DNA from 4 places in the Paenibacillus sp. F024 genome. Region 3 is predicted to be linked to each of the others. Evidence: riboswitches for the same ligand, from Rfam matches in the RefSeq annotation. Region 3 holds a riboswitch; each other region holds the start of a gene.
The links. A riboswitch is a leader RNA that binds a small molecule or an ion and turns the genes downstream of it on or off. The one in region 3 is predicted to bind cyclic di-GMP.

Region 1 (3,130 bases), on a different contig from region 3:
ATTCTGGATAGCAGCAACGGGATTTCATGTTCGGTGATTTCGATACGTCGTATAACCGTCCGTAAAACCGTTTCCTGTTTTCTGCCGCTGCTGTGAGCCGCAACCATTTGTAGCGTACGCGTTAATTCAGGGATGTAGGACAGTTCTGACTGCATGTACTTCAGTCTCGCCTTCCAGTCCTTGTAAGACTTCAGCCATAATTCTACTTTCTCATAGGGGACGGGGTGCTGGGTCAGCGTCATCACAATTCCCTCCTTGCTGTGCATGCTGCCTGAAATTGTTCCGCCAGCCTGCCTGTTAATCGTCATGATTATAGGTTGTTCACGCTCCGTTTTCATTATCATCGTCCCTTCTCTAGTAAAGTGGAGGAAGCAGTAAGGATGCCATTTTTCGCAACTTAAGTCAATTTTTGATTCTCACCTCCTACAAACTTGGTAATAAAATTCCTCTGTAGATACCTGCATTTGTCCACATTTTACCAATAATACATTCGAAAGAGGAGGGTGATTTTTCCCTCATACCAACAGATCATTGGTTGTCAAACCATCGCGAAACGGCTCGAATCGGAAACGAATCGCTAACAGGTGATGCGATCTAGTTGATCGTACAAGCCCCTACGTTTCGCTTTTTCCGCTGCTTCGCGAATGGAAGATACGTCGAATTTGCGAATGATATTGCGAACATGCGTCTTCATTGTGTTAGACGTGATTCCGAGCAATTCTCTAACTACCGGTTGTGTATAGCCCCAACCGATCAACTGCAAGATTTCTTTTTCAGTAGGAGTCAGCATTCGATGCAATTCCCTTCGCTTAACAAGTCCAATTTCATTACGGATGATGGATGCAACATCGGCGTGAAGGGAGGATTGCCCTTGATACGCTTCCCTGACGGCACTTGCGACATCCACATAATTGATCTTGGTAATATAATTGATCGCTCCGGCCAGCATTGCATCCACAATGATCTCGGGCTGGTAGAGTGAAGTCAAGATAATGATTGGCAGTGATTTGATCTTCAACACTTCGGCAATTGTATCCAATCCATCCTGTTGCGACGAATGTAACACCGGGTCATGAATCATTACGTCTAAATCCAATTGCATACTGGCTCGAATAGCCGATTCTTTGTTTGTTGCAATATGAGATATACTCATATCCGGCTCAGCATCGATCAACGCCGTCAACCGTTGTTGCCATACGGGGTCGCTGTCCACCAGCAATACTTGTATCCTGCTTTCTTGCCAGCGCATGACTTCTTCAACTTTTGCAGCATAGCGTACACGCTCCTCCATATATCATCACCTCGTATTCATTCTAGAATCACGACAAAAAGACACGTACCCTCAAACGGCCGTGTCTAGTTTTTCGTAGATGTGAGATTTGTGAGGGTAACCCGGCGATCATTGCAATAGTGCAGAAGACCCGTGGCTTTGCGTCCCAGCCTTTCGATCTGGTTTGCCATTTTTCCTATTATTTCTTCCAAATCATAGCCTTATAATACCATAATTTTTATTTTTCTGGCACCGCCCTAAGTCCCACGTGTTTAAATGTGTTGATATTTGTCGATTCTATATCATTTCATATCGAATGATACAGGATAAACTATAGAAGCGTCACAAATTGTAAGTTCGCGAAAAATTTCTTGATCACACAATAGGTCTAATCAACTACTCGTGGCTCTCACTCTGCATTATTTTTCCGTTGGCACCTCCCATGATTTACATTAGAGTCCAATATGTCAAGGTATCGCTTATGCCCAGCACTATAAATAACACACCCGCAAGTTTTTGTATCCACAACCCCCACCTTTTGGCACGCTTAACAATGACTCGATCTAACCCGAAACCTACAGCAAACCCGGCAATTAGTAAAAACGGCATTGCGGTACCGATTGCAAAAACAGATGGCAACACTACGCCATATGTTGATTGCAATGCCAAAGGCATAAGCGAACCGAAGAACAAAACAAACATTGTTGGACAAAATCCTAGCGAAAATGCAATCCCCATTAGAAAGGCTCCGCTCCTTCCTCCGGTTCGATCGGCCAATTTTTCAAAAAATCCTGCCACTCGAGCCCCAAGTTGAAAAGGAAGCCGAATCCAGCCAAGCAAAAACAATCCGATTAAAATCAATAACGGCCCAAGCAGCTTTCTTGCAAAAGAATATAAAGGGATCATGTCAGTGGATATCTTTTGACCGAAAAACCAAAACAAAGCACCGAAAATACTGAATACAATCATCTTCCCTAATAAATACATGAACGTTTCGGGCCACGACAACCTTGCTTGCGCTTGACGCTGCCCAAAGTAAGTAATAGCCGCAACGTTCGCTGACATTTGACAAGGAGCAACCGAACCAACAAAACCGAGAAACAGCGCCGCAAGAAAGGCGATATCAGTGTTCGCCGCGTTAACGAATGGTTCGCTAAGGAAGGCGCTAATTTTACTAAAAAAGGAGTACATTAACTATTCACCCCCCAAAATCCGTTAAATAGATTTGGCAGTTATGCTTTCATCACACATCGAACCTTGACAAGCATCTATTATAAACTACATAACGTAGTGTTTCGCGGATACATAAAAGCAGTCTATTTTATTTCCAGAATAACTGCCGCTTTATCGTTCACCGCAGTCTCACATTTCCAATTTATTTTATTCTTGCTTCAATTACTAGGAACAGTTCCCTACACATCGACGTCGTTTGCACCACTCTGAAACCTGCTTGTTCAACGGTTTCAAGTGTATTGCGGTTTAAATGACAACCAACACATAATCGTTTCCAAACGGGCGTTAACCAGTCTTGTATTTTACCAAGGACCAGATGATTTAACCTTACGTGTTCAAAAATTAAAATCGTTCCTTCAGGCTTGCATACTCTATGGATTTCGGCCAGAGCTTTCGCCGGGTCAGGTATCGTACATAATACTAGTGTTCCAACGATTGAATCGAACGAATTGGTTGGATACGGTAGATTTTGGGCATCTCCCGGTACCACTTCGATCGGAACTGTAGCTTCACGTGCTTTAATTAGGGATTGCTCCAACATCATTGGATCTGGCTCTATTGCAATGACTTGATCTGCAAACTCATAGTACAAAAAGTTAATACCCGTACCTGAGCCAATTTCCAGCA
Region 2 (3,130 bases), on a different contig from region 3:
AATCGACGTATTTATCGCGAATGGAGGTCGTATTCGACCAGATTGAAAGCGATAGCGAGGAGATATACGTACGATTGTTCCGACAGTAAAATCATCTCGAAATATTCCGATGATGGCGAGTTGGGGGTTGCACCCTCAACCGATGACATCAACAATACTACTCTCTCTAGAGCTCCATTGGTGAGGATGCCGTATGCAATTTGGTTCAAGGAACTGTTGGAGATGGAGATTTAAGAATCTGGAAAGTAAAACTATAAACATAGAAGAGTTCCAATAATTACTTGAGATACCCCTCCTGTCGCTGTAACATCGGTACATTCTGAAGGAAAGGAGGGTTAAATATGCATCATATCGGTCCAGAATGGTTAAGACCAGCTTTTGATCAACGCTTTATTGAAGTTGCTAAGGAAGCTGGAAGTCAAATGGAGGTTGAACAATTCCGATTTAGGCAGAAAGAAATTAAAACGTTGCTTAAGGATGAATTGTCACAAACTCATTTGGATCTTATTCTCGAATTGGAGGACATTCTTAACCATCGGAGTACACTTGAAAAAGAATGGATATACTTCGCAGGTCTGAAGGATGGTATGCATTTATTGCGGAAACTCAATAACCTCTAAGTTGATCTGACGGAATAGGTAAGAAGAAATCGCATTGTCGGGGAATAAATTCCCTTCAATGCGATTTCCATTTGGTGCGATCATTATTGAGATTTTCATACTCAGTCTCCACAATAGTGAAGAAGTAGGAGGGTTTGATTTTTAAACCTTTGCAGATTTCAAATATTTTGCTGACTGATGGCTCATTCCGACCAACTTCAATCATGGAAATGTATGAACGATCCACATTGCATTCAAAAGCGAGATCTTCCTGACTTAATCCTTGCTTTATTCGAATAGCCTTTACGGTTTTTCCGATGATTTGTTTAATAATGAGAGGGTCATAATCCAATTGAAAAGCTCCTTTCATTCCCATTATCAATGTGCTAAAATGTGAAATACAGATAAAGTATTCAACAAAAAGGAAATATTATACATCCCAATATTTCCTAGGCGACAGTTTTCAAGCTTGTCACATCTAACACTCATGCAATCGGTAACTTTCAAGAGCATCTAAGTTATGGACTTGGAATGCTTATTTTGCTATAAAGGCAACGTTATAGGGAGAATAAATCCAGGTTGAGGACGAGAATGGCACAATTGTCGAGAGGCAGGGGTTCAAGCCGCTGATCAAAGGCAAATTGCACTGATTGCAGGGCTACAGAGAGGGAGATATCATTGATTAATCGTAAGTATATGCTCTTATTTATCATCATTTCATATATGGTTGTAATTATCGTAAATGTCTACATACCAATGGATACGTTGTGGATGCTGTTATTAATCCCTGCACTCGGGGTGGGATACTTGTATCCCAAATGGTTGATATCCTTGATTGTTGGAGCAACGATAGTAGTTACTACGTTGATTACAAAATACATTGCTCAAGAAAGTAATCTCTCGAGTGAGCTATTATTTAGGTTGGTAATAATATGGATCGCAATGTGGGCAATCTTCACCTTATTTTTGTTCCTGCGAAAAAGGTCACTCAAACTCATTTCGGAGTTGGAGAAATTAGCGTTTACCGATGCACTTACGAAAATCCATAATCGAAGATACTTGGAGATGTATATGGACAAGGCGATTCCTTTAGCGGAACGTCAAGGTCAGCCTTTGACAATGATCATGTTTGATATTGATCATTTTAAGAGTATCAATGATACATACGGTCATGGAGCGGGGGATATCATTCTGAAGCGAATGGGGCAGAAACTAAAAGAAATTCTCCGCAAATCGGATGTATTCATTAGGGTTGGCGGTGAAGAGTTCATCATCATTTCTCCGAGTTGTTCTTTATCTGAAGGGTTACAACTTGCCGAACGTATCCGAAAAGCAGTAGAAAGAATTGATTTTATATATAATCAAAATCGGATTCAAGTAACTATTAGTGTCGGGATCGCTGAGTATGTTTATGGATTGAGTCTAAACGAGTTTCTTGAAAGTGTGGACAAAGCCTTGTATCTCGCTAAAGAGTCAGGGAGAAATAGAGTTATGGTCGCTAAAGACTCTATAGTTGGGGTAACATAGGGCACTTGAATACGTATAATCAATTAATAATAAAAATCCGGCGAAATTGATCATACCCCTGTCAAGTAGACATAAGAAAAAAGCTATGCCGCCAGCGCGTGCCGATACTCAATCGGCGCTCGCTGTTTAAGTTTTGCTTGAAATCGCTGATAGTTATAGAAGTAAATATAATCTTCGATGGCTTGATGTATTTCTGCTTCTGACTTAAACTGGTGGAGATACAACTTCTCTGTTTTGAGATGCGAGAAGAAGGATTCGATGCATGCGTTATCCAGGCAGGTTGCTTTGCGAGAGTGGCTGCCTTTGACGCTGAGTGCTTCTAATCGTTTGTTGTACGCTTGAGACGTGTACTGGAAGCCCTGGTCCGAATGGAGCACGGCCCCACCAACGTCTCTTTTTCTTGTCCACTTCTCGATCGTATCCAGCACGAGTTGCACATCATTGCGCTCAGATAATTTCCAGGCTACAATCTCATTGTTAAACAAGTCCTGAATGGCGGACAGGTAATAGAAACGCGTACCATCTGAGATATAGGTGATGTCGGTGACTAACTTCTGCTGAGGACCTATCGCATGGAACTGATGCTGCAGTCGGTTCGGATATATGACGGAAGGCTTGTAGCTGAAGCGTTGTCGTTTCTTCCGAATTACGGACTGTATGGATAGTTCCCTCATCAATCGCCATACTTTCTTGTGGTTAACACAGTATCCAGCCTCCCATAAGGCGTTCATCATGCGAGGGTATCCGAAATAGGGATGGCTCGCGTGTATGGCCATCATATGCTCTTTTAACTCCTGATCCTGATCTTGTTTTTCTAAGCGTAAGGCACGGGTTGTACGCCATTTGTAATAGCTGGCTCTAGGTATGTTCGCGATATGCAACAGACGGGTAACACCATGTACACTACGTAATTCTTCGATTAGCTGGTAGTGATCTTGCTGCTCGAATTGGCCTCCTTTACCAGATTTGGATACCGCTTTTTTAAGTAGTCTACCTGCGCTTTC
Region 3 (3,130 bases):
TTGCTCAGCCAATTTTCGGATCTCCTGAGATACAACGGCAAAGCCCCTGCCGTGCTCCCCTGCTCTGGCCGCTTCTATTGCCGCATTAAGCGCGAGCAGATTCGTTTGCTTGGAAATCCCTGTAATGACATCAATGATCTTTACGATTTCAGAGGATCGCTCTCCGAGGCCCTGAATGACTTGAGCCAAATGATTAACGCCCGCACCAATCGATTGCATTTGGTCAACGGCCCGCTGAATCGCATCATTGCCTTCCGCCGCCCTATCCTTGGCATGCATCGCCGACAAGGACATCTTGGCTGCATTGCCGGATATCCGTTCTACCTGGCTTTCCATTTCGTTCATGGCTTGTCGGGTTCCTTCGGTGCTCCTTACCTGCTGATCGGTCCCGACAGCGGCTTCCTGCATTTTTACGGCAATTTGCTCGCTTGCCTCGGCGCTGACTTCCGAGCTGGATGAGAGCTGCTCGGCGGAAGCCGATAGCTGGATCGCATTTTCGCTTACCTGGTACAAAATCGAACGTAAAGAGCTCGACATTTCGTTAAAGCTCTTTCCTAATTGACCTAATTCATCGTCCCGGGAAACCATGATTTGTTCCGTCAGGTCTCCCTCGCTGATTTTTTGGGAAACATAATTGATTTGCTGCAACGGCTTGATAATGGATTTAAGGATCCAATAAAGCAGCAACCCGCCTAGGATAAACGAGACGAGCAGGACAAACAAGGTATTCTTTAAAATAGGCGCCGCTTCGTTGGAGACCTCTTGCTGAAACATCGTGCCGGCGATTTTCCAGCCGGTCTCGGGATTGGTCACAAAAGCCATCTTCTTGGCATCATTTTCGTACATATACGAAAAATATCCTGATTCCGCTTCGTACAGCTTGGAGTTAATTGCATCGCCGCTAAGATCGGTACCCGGCTCAACGGTCGGATGAACCATCATTTTGCTATCCTTGTCCAGAATATAGACATACCCTTCCTTACCGATCTTCACACTGCGGGTAATTTCGGCAAGCTTTTCAATACTCACATTGATCGCGGATACCCCAAGACCGTCTTTGTTGGCCTGAGCAACGGTGACAACCAGCTGATTCGACGACCTCGATATGTAGGGTGAAGTGATAACAGCCTGACCCTTATTCGCCATGGCCTGCTGATACCACGGTCTTTTCCTCGGATCGTAATCCGGGGGGTTCTTAAACGAATCGGGAGCATTCATGAACAGTCCCGTTTCTGTTCCTACATAAACCTGCTCGATTTCCGGATGGACCGCTTTATAAGCTTCCAATTGTTTGCGTACTTGGGGGTCGCCTCCGATATTTCCTCCATCCAGCGACGTCATGCCGGCCACCTCCAGGTTTTGCGCCAGCCCTGCCACATCCTGTTTCTTGGATACAATAAATTCGTTGAACACATCGTTTAACAGCTGGACATTGGTCTGCGCGGCAAGGATCATTTGTTGGTCCACTCTATCTTTCGCCGTAAAATAGGAACCCAATGCGATAGCGAAGGTCGGAAGGACAAGGACCAAAATAAACGAAAAGATTAATCTGTTTTTCACCGAGGACAAGGACCTCTTGCTTATCCTCAGCTTATTGCTTTGAAACCGGGTAAATGGCCATACAGTACGTTTCATCATCCTATCTCCTCTCACTGCATTAAAAAAAGCACTTTCTCGAAAAGTGCTTGGCGACGCCCTCAGCGCTTATTCGGTAACCCGGCTGCCATAGAACAAAGATTTCGTTCCTTAGACCCGCGGCTTTGCGCCCTCATCTTTCAATGAGTATGCCTTTATCGCTTTTCTATCCTTTTTAAGATATGCCCCCTACATTCGTTGGAACGCGGCTAAAATAATCAAGAATACCTCCATCACCTTTTTTTTGCATTAAATCGCAACACTGTCTCATTTAGAAACAATATATCCTCATTATATAAAGAGATATCTTGGCAATCAATGGCTTTCATGTTTTATTTTTGAACATTTTATTCATTTTTCTTCATAGATTCCATCGATTCTGACAAATCCAAGAAATCAAAAATGGCTGCCCTTCGGGCAGCCATTTCAATTTATTCCAACTCTATGTTCTTAGCCATCTTTACAATTAGCGTTTTCAAAGCATCCGAAAGCAGCCCGCTAACGGCCTGCCTCAACGATCACGCCGTCAAAAGCGGCCCGGTAGATTTTCCGGATATCTTCTTTCTCCAACGGCAGAGGACTGCGGGCCAGCAGGCGTTTTTGCTTTGCTCCGTCCTCCGTCAAGCTGTCGAGCGCGCTTTCCGGGATATTAAACCCGCTCAATGTGTTCGGGATACCCACATCCTTGACCAAGCGCTCCAGCTCCTCCACGCAGCGATAAGACGCTTCTTCCTCGGACAGATATGCGGAGTTTCCTCCCAGAGCGTTCAAGATATCGGCCATTCGTTTGGTGCAGCTTTTGCGGATATATCCCATCACGTACGGCAGCAGGACGGCATTCGATTCCCCGTGGGCGATATGGAATTGACCGCCGATCGGATACGCCAGCGCATGTACTCCCGCTACCCCGGCATTGAAGAATGCAAGCCCCGCCAGATAGCTTCCGTTGCTCATATCAACCCGGGACTGCTTATCCTTGCCGTCGGCAACCGCTTTCCGGAGTGAGCGGCTGATTAAACGAATCGCCTGCAGGGCCAGGCCATCCGTAGTCGGATTGGCATTCACCGAAACGTAGGCTTCGACGGCGTGCGTGAGCGCATCCACTCCCGTTGCCGCTGTAACCCTTGGAGGAACCGTAACCGTAAGCTCCGGATCTACGATGGCCGCATCAGCCAGCAGGTTATCGTGAGCGACCACATCTTTAGTGCTTTCCAGGGAAAGGACGGAGATATTAGTTACTTCCGAGCCTGTACCGGAGGTGGTGGGAATCAGGATCTTAGGCAGCCCTTTTTTCTCCACCTTCCTCGTCCCGGTCAAATTCAAATAATCGGCCACGGGTCCTTCATGCGCGGATAATACGGCGGCCAGCTTGGCCAAATCCATCGCACTGCCTCCGCCCATACCGATCACCATGTCAAATTTGCCATCCTTCGTGTAGGCCACCAGCTTTTCGCCGACCTCCAATGGCGGTTCAGGCACGGTATCCGCATACACC
Region 4 (3,130 bases), on a different contig from region 3:
CGTTTTCTGTTCCAAAATCGCCTCAATGATCGGTTGAAGAAAGTTCGGGCTTTCTTTGCGATACGCCGGCGTCCCCATTTGGATGATATCGGCCAAGTTTTCGACCAACCGGTTTTGCCTGGACTTCTCCTTTAAATGGGTAGCCATGACCTTATCGTAAGCCGTGTCAAATCCGGGCGGGAGCTTATCTTTGTCCAGTACGGAAGGCAGCAGCGAGAATACAAGCGCCTCCTGCTCCGTGAAATTGAGCGGATAAAGAAAAAATTTACCCATAAAACGGTAGCCTGTTCCCCGCCCGTCATTGGTAACCGGGGCGATCAGGCTAAGTGTATCCAAGTCCCGGTATATCGTTCTAATGTTCACATTACTTTTGAGTGCCAGATCGGATGCCGAAATGCCGGGATTTGCCTGAATGGCGTTGATAATGGTGAACATGCGGATGACTTTGTCGATCATGCTCATCCCCCTTAATCATCTAGTACTATTTTCCTGTATATTACTTATTCTTCTAATACAAGGGAACTTCCTTCCTAGGTCGCAATTTTCATCGGTTGTTAGTCTGCTCTTGCGGTAGGTTACGAATGATGTCCGTATTCAGCCCAAGCTGCAGTAAAATGGTTAAGATGTCGATCTGAATTTTATCTGTTTTATTGGTCATCGATACCCTCCGAAAAGTCAAGATAACTACTTTCCAATAGAGGATATCATTCCCATGTGACATGAGGCTGTCTCGAATATGCGTTCGCAATTAGATCATGGTCAATACTTTCCATAAACCTCCTTTTAAAATAGAACTTAAGACTCTTGCTATAACTGATTATAATAAAATTTTAACCTTTTCTTTACTTGATCTCTTCCACCGATGTGTGTAATATGGAAAAAGATGCCTGTCGGAATATAAAATATTTTATCGAATTTTGTAATTTTCTGTTTTCGAATTTTCTAACAATACCAATTGAAAAAGGCAAATCTGTCGAAAGGCAGGGACGCAAAGCTGCGGGCCTACAGCATCATGTTATGGCAGCCGGGCCGCCAATGGGGACCAAGAATCTGCCCCGTCACCTCGTCAAGGGCAGCTTCTTTTTTTTGTTCAGATTCCATTCGAGGAGGAAAAGCACAGCATCTGATTCTCGGACCACTTGGAAACAACCCGCAAATCATTACGTTCAGGAGGCAGTGCACCCATGTTGAAAATGAGTATTCAAACCCGTTTAATTGCAGCATTTCTAGTCATATTAATCCTGCCGTGCAGCGTCGTCGGCTGGTTTTCTTATCTGGAAGCGCGGCAGCAGGTGGAAGACCAAATTATGCAAAGCGCAAGTCAAAGCGTGAACTCTGCAAACGATCAAATTACCAGCCTCATTTCCAAAAGCTTATCCGACATGGATTTTTTGGCGCAGCAGATCAAGGGCGAAATGGTGGATGGAACGGCCAGCCCGCGGGTTAGAGCCATTCTGGAGCCCTATAAGGCGATTAATCCCCAGTATGAAGTCGTATATTTCGGAACAAATACCGGAGTGATGATCTTTTCTCCCGACAGGACCATAGAGGGCTACGATCCGCGGACCAGACCGTGGTTTATTACAGCTACGGAGAATAAAGGGAAGGCTATCGTAAGTGATCCGTTCCTCTCCGCAACGAATAATCAAATCGCCGTGAACCCTTCGAAAACCAGTGACGATGAAACGGGAGTTGTCGGCGGCAGCCTGGTTTTGACCGACCTTGCCAAACAAGTGAACAGTATTAAAGTCGGCCAGAACGGGTATGTGTTTATACTGGACAGGGACCGCAAGTACGTAACCAATCCTACAATTGAACCGGGTACGGATAACACGGAGCCGTATGTGTCCGAGCTTTACGCATCCGATTCCGGAACCGTGGAATTTCAGTTTAACGGGATGGACACCAAGGCGGTATTTGTCACTAATCCATTGACCGGCTGGAAGATTATCGGCGCCATTGAGATGTCGGAAATTGCCAACGCCACGAAGCGCATTCTCTATACCACCATTGCCGTTATTGCCATCGCTATTGTCATTGGTGTAATGTTAGCGTTGTGGATCGTTCGTTCGATTACGGCTCCTTTGAAGCAATTGATGCTTACGACGGAACAAATCGCCGCCGGAAATCTGACGGAAGAAATCACAGTTCATTCCAAGGATGAATTGGGACAGCTAGCCGCATCGGTGAACCATATGGTTCATAATCTGCGGGACTTGATCGGGGGAGTCGTAAGCTCATCCCATAATGTGGCTGCCGCATCGGAGCAAATTTCCGCAACGACGGATGAAATTGCCGGCAGAGTCTCGGCGCAAGCCCAATCCGCCCAAAATATGCAGGAATTATTCAGCGAGCTGTCTGCAGCCATTAATTCGGTTGCCGCCAATGCCGAAGTGGCCGCGGAATTAGCAGCCCAAACGACGGCCATCGCCCACGATGGAGGAAATATTGTCAAAAATTCCATCTCCAGCATGAATCAGGTCAATCTGCATATGACACGGTTAGAGGAAGATTCGAATAAAATCGGAGAGATTATTGAAGTCATTGACGATATCTCGGATCAAACCAATTTGCTTGCCCTTAACGCAGCCATTGAGGCGGCGCGCGCCGGAGAGCAGGGAAGAGGATTTGCGGTTGTAGCCGATGAAGTGCGCAAGCTGGCCGAGCGCAGCGGCGAGGCAACCAAACAAATTACGGCGATCATCAAAGGCATGCAGGAAAACACCCATAGAAGTGTAACGGCCGTTTCCGATGGGGTAAGCCAATCCGAGGAGACAGGAAAGGCGTTTGATCGAATTATTGACATGATCAGCAAAACCGAGCTCAAGGCGGGGGAAATTGCAGCTGCATGCGAAGAACAGGCCGCCCAGTCCAATGAGGTTATGCATTCCATTGAAAACATCTCGTCTGCCAGCCAGGAGGCTGCCGCAGCTTCGGAGGAAACGGCCGCTACATCGCAGTCGCTTGCACAGCTTGCCGAAGGCTTGAATGAATCCGTCTCTGTCTTTAAAATTAAATAACGATTTTTAGAAAAAATGAGGTCAGATTGATGCAGTTCATTGAGCAGGAAAAGTACGTGGAATTTCATATCGGCGGTGAACAATACGCTATCCGTATTCAGGAAATCCAC

Region 1: linked by a shared signal. The riboswitch ahead of ACZYR9_RS25890 (response regulator) and the one ahead of ACZYR9_RS09915 (methyl-accepting chemotaxis protein) in region 3 are both predicted to bind cyclic di-GMP.
Region 2: linked by a shared signal. The riboswitch ahead of ACZYR9_RS18120 (GGDEF domain-containing protein) and the one ahead of ACZYR9_RS09915 (methyl-accepting chemotaxis protein) in region 3 are both predicted to bind cyclic di-GMP.
Region 4: linked by a shared signal. The riboswitch ahead of ACZYR9_RS08035 (methyl-accepting chemotaxis protein) and the one ahead of ACZYR9_RS09915 (methyl-accepting chemotaxis protein) in region 3 are both predicted to bind cyclic di-GMP.

Annotation. Positions count from the first base shown of each region.
Region 1 covers NZ_JBVASZ010000053.1:10,686-13,815, reverse strand. Annotated here, with positions in the region: gene ACZYR9_RS25895 (hypothetical protein) at 1-338, opposite strand, end outside; gene ACZYR9_RS25890 (response regulator) at 578-1,291, opposite strand; cyclic di-GMP riboswitch class I at 1,384-1,469, opposite strand; gene ACZYR9_RS25885 (urease accessory protein UreH domain-containing protein) at 1,718-2,461, opposite strand; gene ACZYR9_RS25880 (class I SAM-dependent methyltransferase) at 2,646-3,130, opposite strand, start outside.
Region 2 covers NZ_JBVASZ010000018.1:63,227-66,356, forward strand. Annotated here, with positions in the region: gene ACZYR9_RS18110 (hypothetical protein) at 342-620, shown strand; gene ACZYR9_RS18115 (helix-turn-helix domain-containing protein) at 676-951, opposite strand; cyclic di-GMP riboswitch class I at 1,183-1,265, shown strand; gene ACZYR9_RS18120 (GGDEF domain-containing protein) at 1,278-2,126, shown strand; partial or broken gene ACZYR9_RS18125 (IS3 family transposase) at 2,210-3,112, opposite strand; gene ACZYR9_RS18130 (transposase) at 3,046-3,130, opposite strand, start outside.
Region 3 covers NZ_JBVASZ010000007.1:109,879-113,008, reverse strand. Annotated here, with positions in the region: gene ACZYR9_RS09915 (methyl-accepting chemotaxis protein) at 1-1,560, opposite strand, end outside; cyclic di-GMP riboswitch class I at 1,708-1,799, opposite strand; gene ACZYR9_RS09910 (iron-containing alcohol dehydrogenase) at 2,134-3,130, opposite strand, start outside.
Region 4 covers NZ_JBVASZ010000005.1:147,104-150,233, reverse strand. Annotated here, with positions in the region: gene ACZYR9_RS08040 (helix-turn-helix transcriptional regulator) at 1-456, opposite strand, end outside; cyclic di-GMP riboswitch class I at 954-1,037, shown strand; gene ACZYR9_RS08035 (methyl-accepting chemotaxis protein) at 1,185-3,020, shown strand; gene ACZYR9_RS08030 (chemotaxis protein CheW) at 3,050-3,130, shown strand, end outside.